Chroococcidiopsis sp. TS-821: one gene and its partners. The protein of the gene in region 1 interacts with the protein of each later gene in a pairwise test. Links are inferred from orthologs where the notes say so. Each region holds a gene or a part of one and is shown on either strand. Other genes may lie near its edges.

Region 1 (2,879 bases):
TCCGTTAAATCAATTGCTAATACTACATCGCGTTTTCCATGAAAACGTGCAATGATTTTTAAAGCTGTTTGCTGGTAAGAATTTATTTGTTTTCCCGGACTAATTTTTGTGTTTGTAATTAAAAATATAGATTCAGATACAAACATGTTAGGTCGTTTATATTCAATATTATTTAAGAATTTAAATTAAAAAATAAATAAGATAAAACTTAAATCAGAAGATTAGCTGCCATTTTTCTTTAGCTTAACCGAGGCTTAATTTTTTATATAAGCGCAATCTTACTGATAATCTTGTCAAATCAATTGTTGAACAAAATTGAGTTCAGTGATCTTACTGTAGAGACTTCTCAAATTCTTTGAGTAAGATATCACTTTGATATTGAATAAAATAGAATTGTAAATAGTGTTATTTTTCTAATTCGTTTCAGCTTAAAATTAGCTTAAAGAAAATTTAAGAAAAAATTGCCCTGTGAAAAACTTTGACGTTTCTGGGGAAAACTTTGGGAAAATCTGTGGAAAACTAGCGAGAGTTTAGGGGGAAATCTTACTAGGTATAAATACTGTGTGAAAAACTAAGGACTTTTTCCACAAGTTTTCCACAAGCTTGAACCGCGAAAACGAAGACAGGTGGATATTTTTTTGACTTTTTCCACAGTTTCCACAGCACCTACTACTACTGTAGAAAATAATAAATATATCCGTAGTAGATAGTTCGCAGCAAATGTGGAGCGCAAGTGCTAGGATAGTTTTCCTGAGCTGATTTTGACAAAAACGCGATCGCAAGCAACTGCTGGATACATCAATGAAATTCGTTTGCAACCAAAGTGATATCAGTACAAACTTGTCACTCGTCAGTCGGGCGGTTCCTTCACGTCCAACACATCCAATTTTGGCAAACGTTCTCCTAACCGCAGACGCACAGCAAGGACAAGTAAGTTTGACTGCGTTCGATCTTAGCTTAGGGATTCGCACGAGTTTCGCGGCTCAAGTCGAAACAGGTGGAGAAATCGCCCTTCCGGCGAAGTTACTCAATGACATTATCTCTCGAATGCCACAAGGAGAATTGACGATTGATGACGAAGGCGACACGCCGTTAAGTGCAACGATCGCATCAACTTCGGGAAAGTATCAAGTGCGGGGTATGGAAGTTGACGAATTTCCCGAATTACCTGTTGTTGAAAGTGAAACGATTTATCTCCCAGCAGAAGCATTAACCGAAGGGCTACGCGGTTCTTTGTTTGCAACGAGTGCAGATGAAACGAAACAAATACTATCTGGACTGCATTTGACTATAGAACAAGATACTCTAGAATTTGCAGCTACAGATGGTCATCGTTTGGCAGTTGTACAAACGATCAATGAAAACGCCCCTGTAGAGGTTGAAACAACGCAATTAGAGGTGACAGTACCAGCAAAAGCTTTGCGCGAACTAGAACGGATGCTAGGAATGCGCGATCAAAGCGAATCATTGGCATTGTACTGCGATCGCGGACAAATTGTTTTTGAATGGGAAAACCAAAGACTGACTAGTCGCACATTAGAAGGACAATATCCGGCTTATCGTCAACTAATTCCCCGTCAATTTGAAATTCAAGTTACACTCGAACGCAAGTATCTACTCAGTGCAATCGAACGAATTGCTGTTTTAGCAGACCAGAAAAATAATATTGTTAAATTTACGCTAGATAGTCCAAGACAAGAATTAGCTCTATCAGTTGATGCGCAAGATATTGGTAGCGGTAGAGAATCAATGTCTGCACAAATCTCTGGTGATAGCATTGATATTGCCTTTAATATTAAATATCTAGTTGATGGCTTAAAAGCACTTCCAACTTCAGAAATTCAAATGCAGATTAATACACCAACAAGCCCAGTAATCTTAACGCCGCTGGGTGGTGTAAAAATGACTTATTTGATTATGCCAGTGCAAATTAGAACTTAGATACGCTAACCTCAGCGAGGAAATTTCTGCGCGGTTACAAGAAATACCCGTTCGACATTGGGAACGTCGCGAGGTGGTAATTTGCGAGTATAACGCCCAAAATGCGCGCCCTCATCTCCAGGTTGAATAACTTTTGCTTTCCACCCGTAGTCTGCTAGCAACTCTTCTGGGTTATCACATCCAGAACGCCAATATCCTTGAAAACTACTGTCTGTGGTTGATGGTATTGCTGTAGTATTAATGACATCTAAACCGAGCCAGCTTCCGGCTACCGCTAGTTGCGAGACTGTTGTCAGCAAAGTATGGACTTGCGGTATATCTAAGTACATCAATAAGCCTTCGATTAACCATACAGAAGGCAGATCAGTACGATAACCTCGATCTAATAATAAATGCGACCAAGGTTGCGTCAGATCGGCGGCGATCGCGTACCGTTGGCAAGTAGGTGTTGCGTCTTTTAGTACAGCATCCTTATAACGAAGAACTTCAAGTTGATCGAGTTCGTAGACTTTGGTATCTGCTACCCAAAGAAGCCGATAGGCTCGCGTATCCATTCCTGATGCTAAAATGACAACTTGCGGAAGTTGTTTTGCTAAGAGAAAATCATCAAAAAATCGCGTACGAACAACGACATAAGGTCTTCCATCCTGTTCTGGTTGAATTTTTCGTTGTGCTAAAAAGGCGAATGCATCAGCACCCGCAAGTTGAGTCGCAAATGGATCGTTAAAAAGGCGATCGCATCTTGCAGTTTCTTGCGATCGCATTGCTGCTGTGAGTCTTGCAGAGAGCGATACAAACGCCTTTGAATTAAGCTTTTGTTGCGTCATTTTTTGCTCCTAGTACGCTTTTATGCAATTGAATGTGTCGCTTGCACAATCACTACACGAAGCTGACGCACTTTTCCGGTTATGCTTTCCCGCGCCCTCTCAGTCCCCCCA
Region 2 (2,941 bases), on another replicon or contig:
GAGCAACGTAATTTTATTTCCAGGAGCAACTAACCCGATCGCGCGTCGCGGACCTAGATTGACTTCCCGACCATTAAGTCTCCCACCAACACCTCCGGAAATCGCATCGCTTAGATTAGACACATCTAGCCGCGTGAAGATTCCTTGCCTGCGAGTTGTAAACGCAACGTTAATACCATTAAAGTTATCCGTAGGGATGGGAATTCCGCCTTTACCTTGATTACCGGCAATGACATACAGCACATTATGAACGCGAGCAGACCAATCGATACATTGCGTTAGCAAAGCTTGACCATCTAAAAGTGCGTTGGGTCGCGGATCGCGCTCTAACGTCTCGCCGAAGCTAAAGTTAATGGCGCGCACATCACCGCCGTTTTGCTGTGCAATATGTTGTGTAGATAAGCATTCTTCTGGCTGACCACCTGTTCTCAGCGAACCAACCGCAGTTGAATAAAGTCGCGCTCCTGGTGCGACACCCCGTACGGCTTTATCGTTACTAATCATCACACTTGCAACGTTTTGCGCGTGTGGGTCGATATTCGTGTTAGGTTTCGCTGGCTGATTGCGCAAAAATACACCTGCTAAACTCATGCGTTGGTTACGCACTACAGCTTTATCTAAGCCAAATTGTCCAGGACGTCCAATTTCTACTTGACCAATACCGATTTTCCGACCAATTAGGTTGTAAGGCGCACTGTGTAATCGTAACGCATTAATTCCTGCTTCTCCTACTGAGGTGGTTTCTAATGCGAAGACAGGAAGACTGATACAGGAAGCGCTTAGCCCTCCTACTAGCCAGACAAGTTTTCTTACCATTGATTTCTAAATCTACTCACTTTTGGGCAAAAAATTATAATTAACTACTGCTGACTCGATTTATAAAATCTTGCTCCTCACTTCTTTATTTTGTAGCGAGTCTTCTAAGCCGTTGCATAAATTGATAAGAAATTTTGTTTTATAAGCAGTGCAATATTGCTATGAGAAGTTTTCGCGATCGCACGTTTAATACTAAAGATTTTGTTAAAATGCATACAATCGAGGAAGCAGGAGAACGATTAGCATGACCCAAGCCAGCAAAAAGCCTATTGTAGTTGCTCCGTCTATACTATCAGCAGATTTTTCACGTCTAGGTGACGAAATTCGGGCAGTAGATGCAGCAGGAGCCGACTGGATTCATGTTGATGTGATGGATGGACGGTTTGTTCCCAATATCACGATTGGTCCATTAATCGTAGAAGCGATTCGTCCTGTTACTCAAAAGCCATTAGATGTCCACTTGATGATTGTGGAACCAGAAAAATACGTTGAAGATTTTGCGAAGGCTGGAGCCGACCACATTTACGTTCATGCTGAACACAATGCTTCACCGCACTTGCACCGCACGCTCGGTCAAATTAGAGAGTTGGGCAAAAAAGCCGGTGTTGTTTTAAATCCTAGTTCTCCACTAGAGTTAATTGAATACGTGCTAGAGCTTTGTGACATGATTTTGATCATGAGCGTCAACCCTGGCTTTGGCGGTCAAAGTTTTATCCCTGCTGTATTGCCTAAAATTCGCAAACTACGTCAAATGCTCGACGAGCGCGGTCTCGACCCTTGGATTGAAGTTGATGGTGGCTTAAAGGCTAATAATACTTGGCAAGTGATTGAAGCGGGTGCGAATGCGATCGTTGCTGGCTCTGCGGTATTTAATGCTAAAGATTACGCTGAAGCGATCGAAGGTATTCGGAACAGCAAGCGTCCTACTCCAGAATTAGCAACAGTTTAAGTTGATTATTTTGACAAAATAGACAAAAGAAAGAGAGCAGATTGTGGTTTAAAATCTACTCTCTTTTTAGCTATTGGGAAGAAATAGGTACGACGCTAGTTATTTACGTTGACTACCTAACCATTTAGCCGCAGCAATTCCAAGGACAGCAGCAACGATCGGATTGCTGAGGAATTTGATAATAGCTGGTTGCTCCGCCATGACTTCTTGGAAGATGTCAGGATGATTGTGGTAAACAAAGGTCGCAAGCTTACTCACATCATCCGCAGTCATTTTATTAGGATTGTGCGTTGATAAAGCTAGTTGTTGTTCGAGTTGACGATCGCTTAGCCCTCTTCCTTTAAGGTGCTTGAAAAACGCGCGGGCGACATCGTCTCTTTCATTGGGCTTAATTTGCGCGATCGCTTTTTGCAATTCTGGCTCCATTTGGCTAGGAGGAATGCGATCGGGGTGCAAAGAACGTCCAAACAGTTGACGGCGTTCTGCGTGCGACGAGCGTTGTGCAAAATCATCGAAATTTTCGTATTGGCGCTCGTTTGTGGATACTTCTTCCATTGTTTCGGTATCGCCTTGCGCCAAGTCATTCATTATTTGGCGTTTGTATTGCTCGCTGTTATACATTTTCCTCTCCTTGCTTAATTTGCGCTGTGGCGTGTTGTGCTTTCAACTTGTTTCTTGCAGCTAATTGTCCGATTGCTCAAGCTATCGTTGATTCATCTACCGCATTATTGATATTTGATTTGATTTGACTGCATATCGTATTGAGCGGTCAGAATCAGTTTTTTATCAGGAGCGTACATCAAAACTGTTAAATCTTGATTAGGGAAAGTCCGATGAAATCCTTGGAGCAGTGATTTTGCTAAAGGTCTTACTTCGTTAGGGCGCACTTGGGGCGTAATCACAACACCCAACTTGTTTTGGTCGCGTACGTAGGCGTCTTGGATTAATCCTCTCCCTGTCTGGACTACCCAGTTACCAAAGTCTTGTCCTGCGGAAGTATTGCCACGCTCTAACAATGCATAGTTTCCTGTTGTATCTGCAGCTGGTGGTAAACTTGTTCTTGGGGCTTTTGCATTAACTGCGCTGCTGCAAGCAACAGACATCGTAAGAACTAACACCAATGTTAGCGCTGTCAGAACTTTACGAAATCTCTGCATAAAATTCACTTTAATTTTC
Region 3 (4,227 bases), on another replicon or contig:
CTTCATGTTTTTGTCGCGCAATACCTGGTAACTTTACACATTCCTGACATTTTACCAGTAAAATTACTTAAAATTTCAATAGAGTTAGTATTCTAAATAGCATAAAGCTGAAAGATCTTTACAAAAACTTTATAAGTTGGTACGCGAACAAACATAGCCTCAGGGCTGTTAATGGTCGATCGACCAACGCTCAACCACCAACTAGCAAAGAACATGCGGCAATCAATACTTAGCTTAATATTTGACTAATTGGTCGTGTATAAGCAGAAAAGCTAGCTGATTTGAGCATTTCGACGGTTTCTTGGCTGTTTTGAACCCAAAACTGTCGCCCAAAGCGTACTAATTGACTGCGATCGCCCAATTTCACAGACGCCAGAACTGGGATTTTTGCCTTGTCTTTCTCTCCTAGCTGTTCTTGCAAGATGCTTTTTAAACGGTGTTGATAATCAAGCGTCGCTGCTTGTTGAGGATCGAGTTCTACCATAACTAACTGTACCGTCTCAATCGGTTCAGCATCCTCTACAATCAACTGAAGTTGATCGTCACGCCGATCGACTTTACCCCAGACTACCATTTGGGCATCGGCTACAAGTGATGTGCCAATTCGTTCGTAAGCTTTCGGAAAAACAACAGCTTCGGTTTGTCCGGTTAAATCTTCGATTTGTAAGATTGCCATGCGATCGCCTTTTTTAGTGACCACTGGTTTAATACTGGTCAACATCACGACAGCACAAAGTAAAGTACGATCGTGCTGATCGCCGAGTTGGGATAAACTGATCGGTGATAAAAGTCGCGTACGCGCTCGCAGTGACTTCAACGGATGATCCGAAACGTAAAAACCAAGAAGTTCTTTTTCCCATCGCAGTTTTTCCATTGGCGGATAGTCTGCTACGGGTGGGGCTTTGGGTGCTAATTCGTAATTAGTGTTATTGTCATTGTTTGCTATCCCGCTCCAATCGAATAAATTAACTTGACCGCTAGCACGATCTTTCGCCCGCGATTGCGCCCAGTCGATTACCAAATCAAGATCTGCAATCAGTTGCTTGCGATTTGCTTCGAGTTTGTCAAACGCACCACAATGAATCAAAGCTTCTAAAGTACGACGGTTGACAGCGCGTAAATCAACGCGATCGCACAAATCAGCGAGCGATTGAAACTCACCGCCCTTTTCACGGGCTTCTAAAATACACGCGATCGCACCTTGTCCGACATTTCTTACAGCTGATAAGCCAAATAAAATTTTGCCTGCTACCGGTGTAAAATCGACGCCAGAGCGATTAATGTCTGGTGGCTCGATCTGAATATTCATATTCAGACACGTAGACAGGTATTTTTGAATTTTATCGGTATCGCCACTGTTTGCCGTCAGCAGAGCTGCCATGTACTCGACAGGATAGTTTGCTTTTAAATACGCAGTTTGATAGGTGACATAACCATAAGCCGTCGAGTGCGATTTATTAAAACAGTATTCTGCGAATTTGACCATCTGGTCGAACAATTCTTCAGCCACTTGCTTTCTGACACCATTTTTAGCTGCACCATCCACAAAAGCTTCTCGATGTTTTTGCATCTCGGAAACTTTCTTTTTACCCATAGCGCGGCGTAACAAATCTGCTTGTCCTAAGGAATATCCTGCCAAATCTTGAGCCATTTTCATGATTTGTTCTTGATACACCAAGACCGCGTAAGTTTCGTTTAAAATTGGCTCTAAAAGTGGATGGATGTATTCTATTGCTTCGCGACCGTGCTTGCGGTTGATAAATTTGGGAATCAGCCCAGCATCAAGAGGACCAGGACGATACAAAGCTAAGATTGAAGAAATATCTTCGATACACGAAGGCTTTAAATCGCGTACAATTTGTCGCATTCCCGAAGATTCAAGTTGAAAAATCCCCTCAAGTTCACCTTCTTCAAGAACTTTGTAGGTTTTTTCGACTTCTCTTGGCATTTTTTTGACTTCGCCCTTGGCTAAGATTTTTTGAACCTTTCTTTCTTCCAAAGGTAAATAGTCGGGGTCAATATCAATATTTTGATTTTGTTTAATTAATTCAATGGTTTTTTGAATGAGTGTTAAATTCTTCAATCCCAAAAAGTCCATTTTCAGTAATCCCAGCGATTCCAAGTCTTCCATGAAATACTGGGTAATCACTGAACCATCATTGTTTCTTTGTAGTGGAACAATTTCGTCTAGCGGTTCAGAAGAAATGACTACTCCCGCTGCATGAACGCCGAAGGTTTTGTTAGTTCCTTCTATGCGAATTGCCATATCAACCCAGTGGCGGACTTTGGGATCGTTTTCATATTTTTCTTTAAATTCTGGTGCTGGAGTAGCATCAGAAATCATCACAGAAAGTTTAGTTGGTTTACCCCGCACAACCGGAATCAGCTTCGCCATGCGATCGGCTTCACCATAGGGAATATCTAGTACCCGCGCCACGTCTTTTAAGACAGCTTTGGAAGTCAAGCGGTTAAAAGTAATAATTTGAGCAACTCGCTCTGTTCCGTATTTTCGCGTAACATATTCAATAACTTCATCGCGCCTTTCGATACAAAAATCTGTATCAATATCCGGCATTGATTTACGCTCAGGATTCAAAAACCGCTCAAATAACAAGCCATGATGAACAGGGTCAATATTTGTAATTCTTAAAGCATAAGCAACTAAAGAACCAGCAGCCGAACCTCGCCCAGGACCAACCGGAATTTGATTATCTCTCGCGTACTTAATATAGTCCCAAACAACTAAAAAATAAGTAGAAAAGCCCATTTGTTGAATCATTTTTAGTTCATAATCCAACCTTTCTTTATATGTGGGGTCAATTTCATTACGCGATCGCCGATTAAATCGTTGTAGCATTCCCTCCCAGACGACTTCTTCTAAAAAAGTATCGGCGGTGTGTCCTGCGGGAACCGGATAATTGGGAATTCGCGGTTCGCCCATGATATGGTATGGTTCTACTTTGTCAGCAATTTCTACTGTCGTTGCGATCGCTTCTTGAATCGCGTCATCGGGTAGGTGATCGCGAAACAGTTGACTCATCTCTTCTGCTGATTTGAGATACTCTGTCCCGCTGTAGCGCATGCGGTTGTCTTCCGAAATTAATTTTCCTGTCTGAATGCACAACAACGCGTCATGGGCTTCTACATCAAAGCAAGAAATATAATGCGAATCGTTTGTCGCAATAAATTTAATTCCTAATTCTCGGGCAATTTTAACGATTTCAACATTAACAATTCTGTCTTCTTGCGAACCGTGATCTTGAATTTCTAGATAGTAATCATCTCCAAAGATATCTTTATATTCTTGTGCAACTTTACGTGCAATGTCTAATCTTCCTCGCAAAATCGCTTGCGGAACCTCTCCTCCTAGACAAGCGCTCGTAACAATTAATCCTTCACGATACTCTTTTAATAGCTCTTTGTTGATACAAGGACGCGAGAAAATTCCTTTGCCTTGAATACCTTTCAAGTGCGAGATTGTTGTTAACTTAACAAGATTTTTGTAACCTTTTGTGTTTTTTGCTAAAACAACTTGGTGATAGCGAGGACGACGTTTCTTTTCCTCAATATCTCCATTAATGACATACATTTCATTGCCAATAATTGGTTTGACGTTCTTATTTCGGCAAATTTTAATAAGTTCGATCGCACCATACATCACGCCATGATCGGTAAGTGCGATCGCTTTCATTCCTAACTCATGAGCTCGCTCAACGAGTGCTGGTATTTGACTTGCACCATCGAGTAGGCTGTAATCGCTATGAATATGTAAACCTACGAAAGACATAAACTTTATAATCAGAGAATTAAAGATTGTACTTCAAGCCACTTCAAAAGACTTGCCTACGGTTAAAGGTTCTGGCAAAGTTTCACCATCTTCTATGCCGATTCAACCACAACCTCTAACACTTCTCGAGCATTTTTCAGCACTTCTTCACAGGTATCTCCGCGAGTATGACAAAACGCTCCCCCTCAGAAAGACTCATAGGCATGCACTAGACGTATTCTTTACTTTAACGTTGTCACGTACCCAAGTATCCTAGAGATAGGGGAGTTTCTTGCACTGCTCCATTCAACTTTTGCAATCGATAAGCTTTTGCATAAGGGCGAGAACTACTGCTCTCGTCTATTCTTAATAGAATGCAGCGCCTCGCCATCATCTACGGCATATCCGTCAATAATTTTTCCTAGAGAAAATAAACGAGGGTTAGCAGGTTTTCTTTCTAA

What was found. The genes of interacting proteins can lie anywhere in the genome.
Region 2: the proteins of dnaN (region 1) and rpe interact in binary tests that used the Escherichia coli proteins (3 or more experiments, as listed by UniProt). The link is inferred for Chroococcidiopsis sp. TS-821 from one-to-one orthologs.
Region 3: the proteins of dnaN (region 1) and B1A85_RS16810 interact in binary tests that used the Escherichia coli proteins (3 or more experiments, as listed by UniProt). The link is inferred for Chroococcidiopsis sp. TS-821 from one-to-one orthologs.

What each region holds. Positions count from the first base shown.
Region 1 is NZ_MVDI01000001.1:575,393-578,271, reverse strand. Bases 66-2,871 are described here. They hold dnaN (DNA polymerase III subunit beta), read left to right. Parts: upstream 66-801; coding sequence 802-1,941; downstream 1,942-2,871. Other genes in these bases: B1A85_RS02720 (SAM-dependent methyltransferase), read right to left, coding at 1,953-2,768; B1A85_RS02730 (hypothetical protein), read right to left, coding at 66-146. In the rest of the region: more of B1A85_RS02730, read right to left, coding at 1-65. UniProt on the Escherichia coli protein: Confers DNA tethering and processivity to DNA polymerases and other proteins. Acts as a clamp, forming a ring around DNA (a reaction catalyzed by the clamp-loading complex) which diffuses in an ATP-independent manner freely and bidirectionally along dsDNA.
Region 2 is NZ_MVDI01000013.1:92,318-95,258, reverse strand. The notes cover bases 45-2,912. They hold rpe (ribulose-phosphate 3-epimerase), read left to right. Parts: upstream 45-1,060; coding sequence 1,061-1,765; downstream 1,766-2,912. Other genes in these bases: B1A85_RS21565 (hypothetical protein), read right to left, coding at 2,491-2,912; B1A85_RS21570 (hypothetical protein), read right to left, coding at 1,865-2,386; B1A85_RS21580 (S8 family serine peptidase), read right to left, coding at 45-816. Also shown: more of B1A85_RS21580, read right to left, coding at 1-44; more of B1A85_RS21565, read right to left, coding at 2,913-2,931. UniProt on the Escherichia coli protein: Catalyzes the reversible epimerization of D-ribulose 5-phosphate to D-xylulose 5-phosphate.
Region 3 is NZ_MVDI01000007.1:14,133-18,359, reverse strand. Bases 30-4,183 are described here. They hold B1A85_RS16810 (DNA polymerase III subunit alpha), read right to left. Parts: upstream 3,788-4,183; coding sequence 230-3,787; downstream 30-229. UniProt on the Escherichia coli protein: DNA polymerase III is a complex, multichain enzyme responsible for most of the replicative synthesis in bacteria. This DNA polymerase also exhibits 3' to 5' exonuclease activity. The alpha chain is the DNA polymerase catalytic subunit.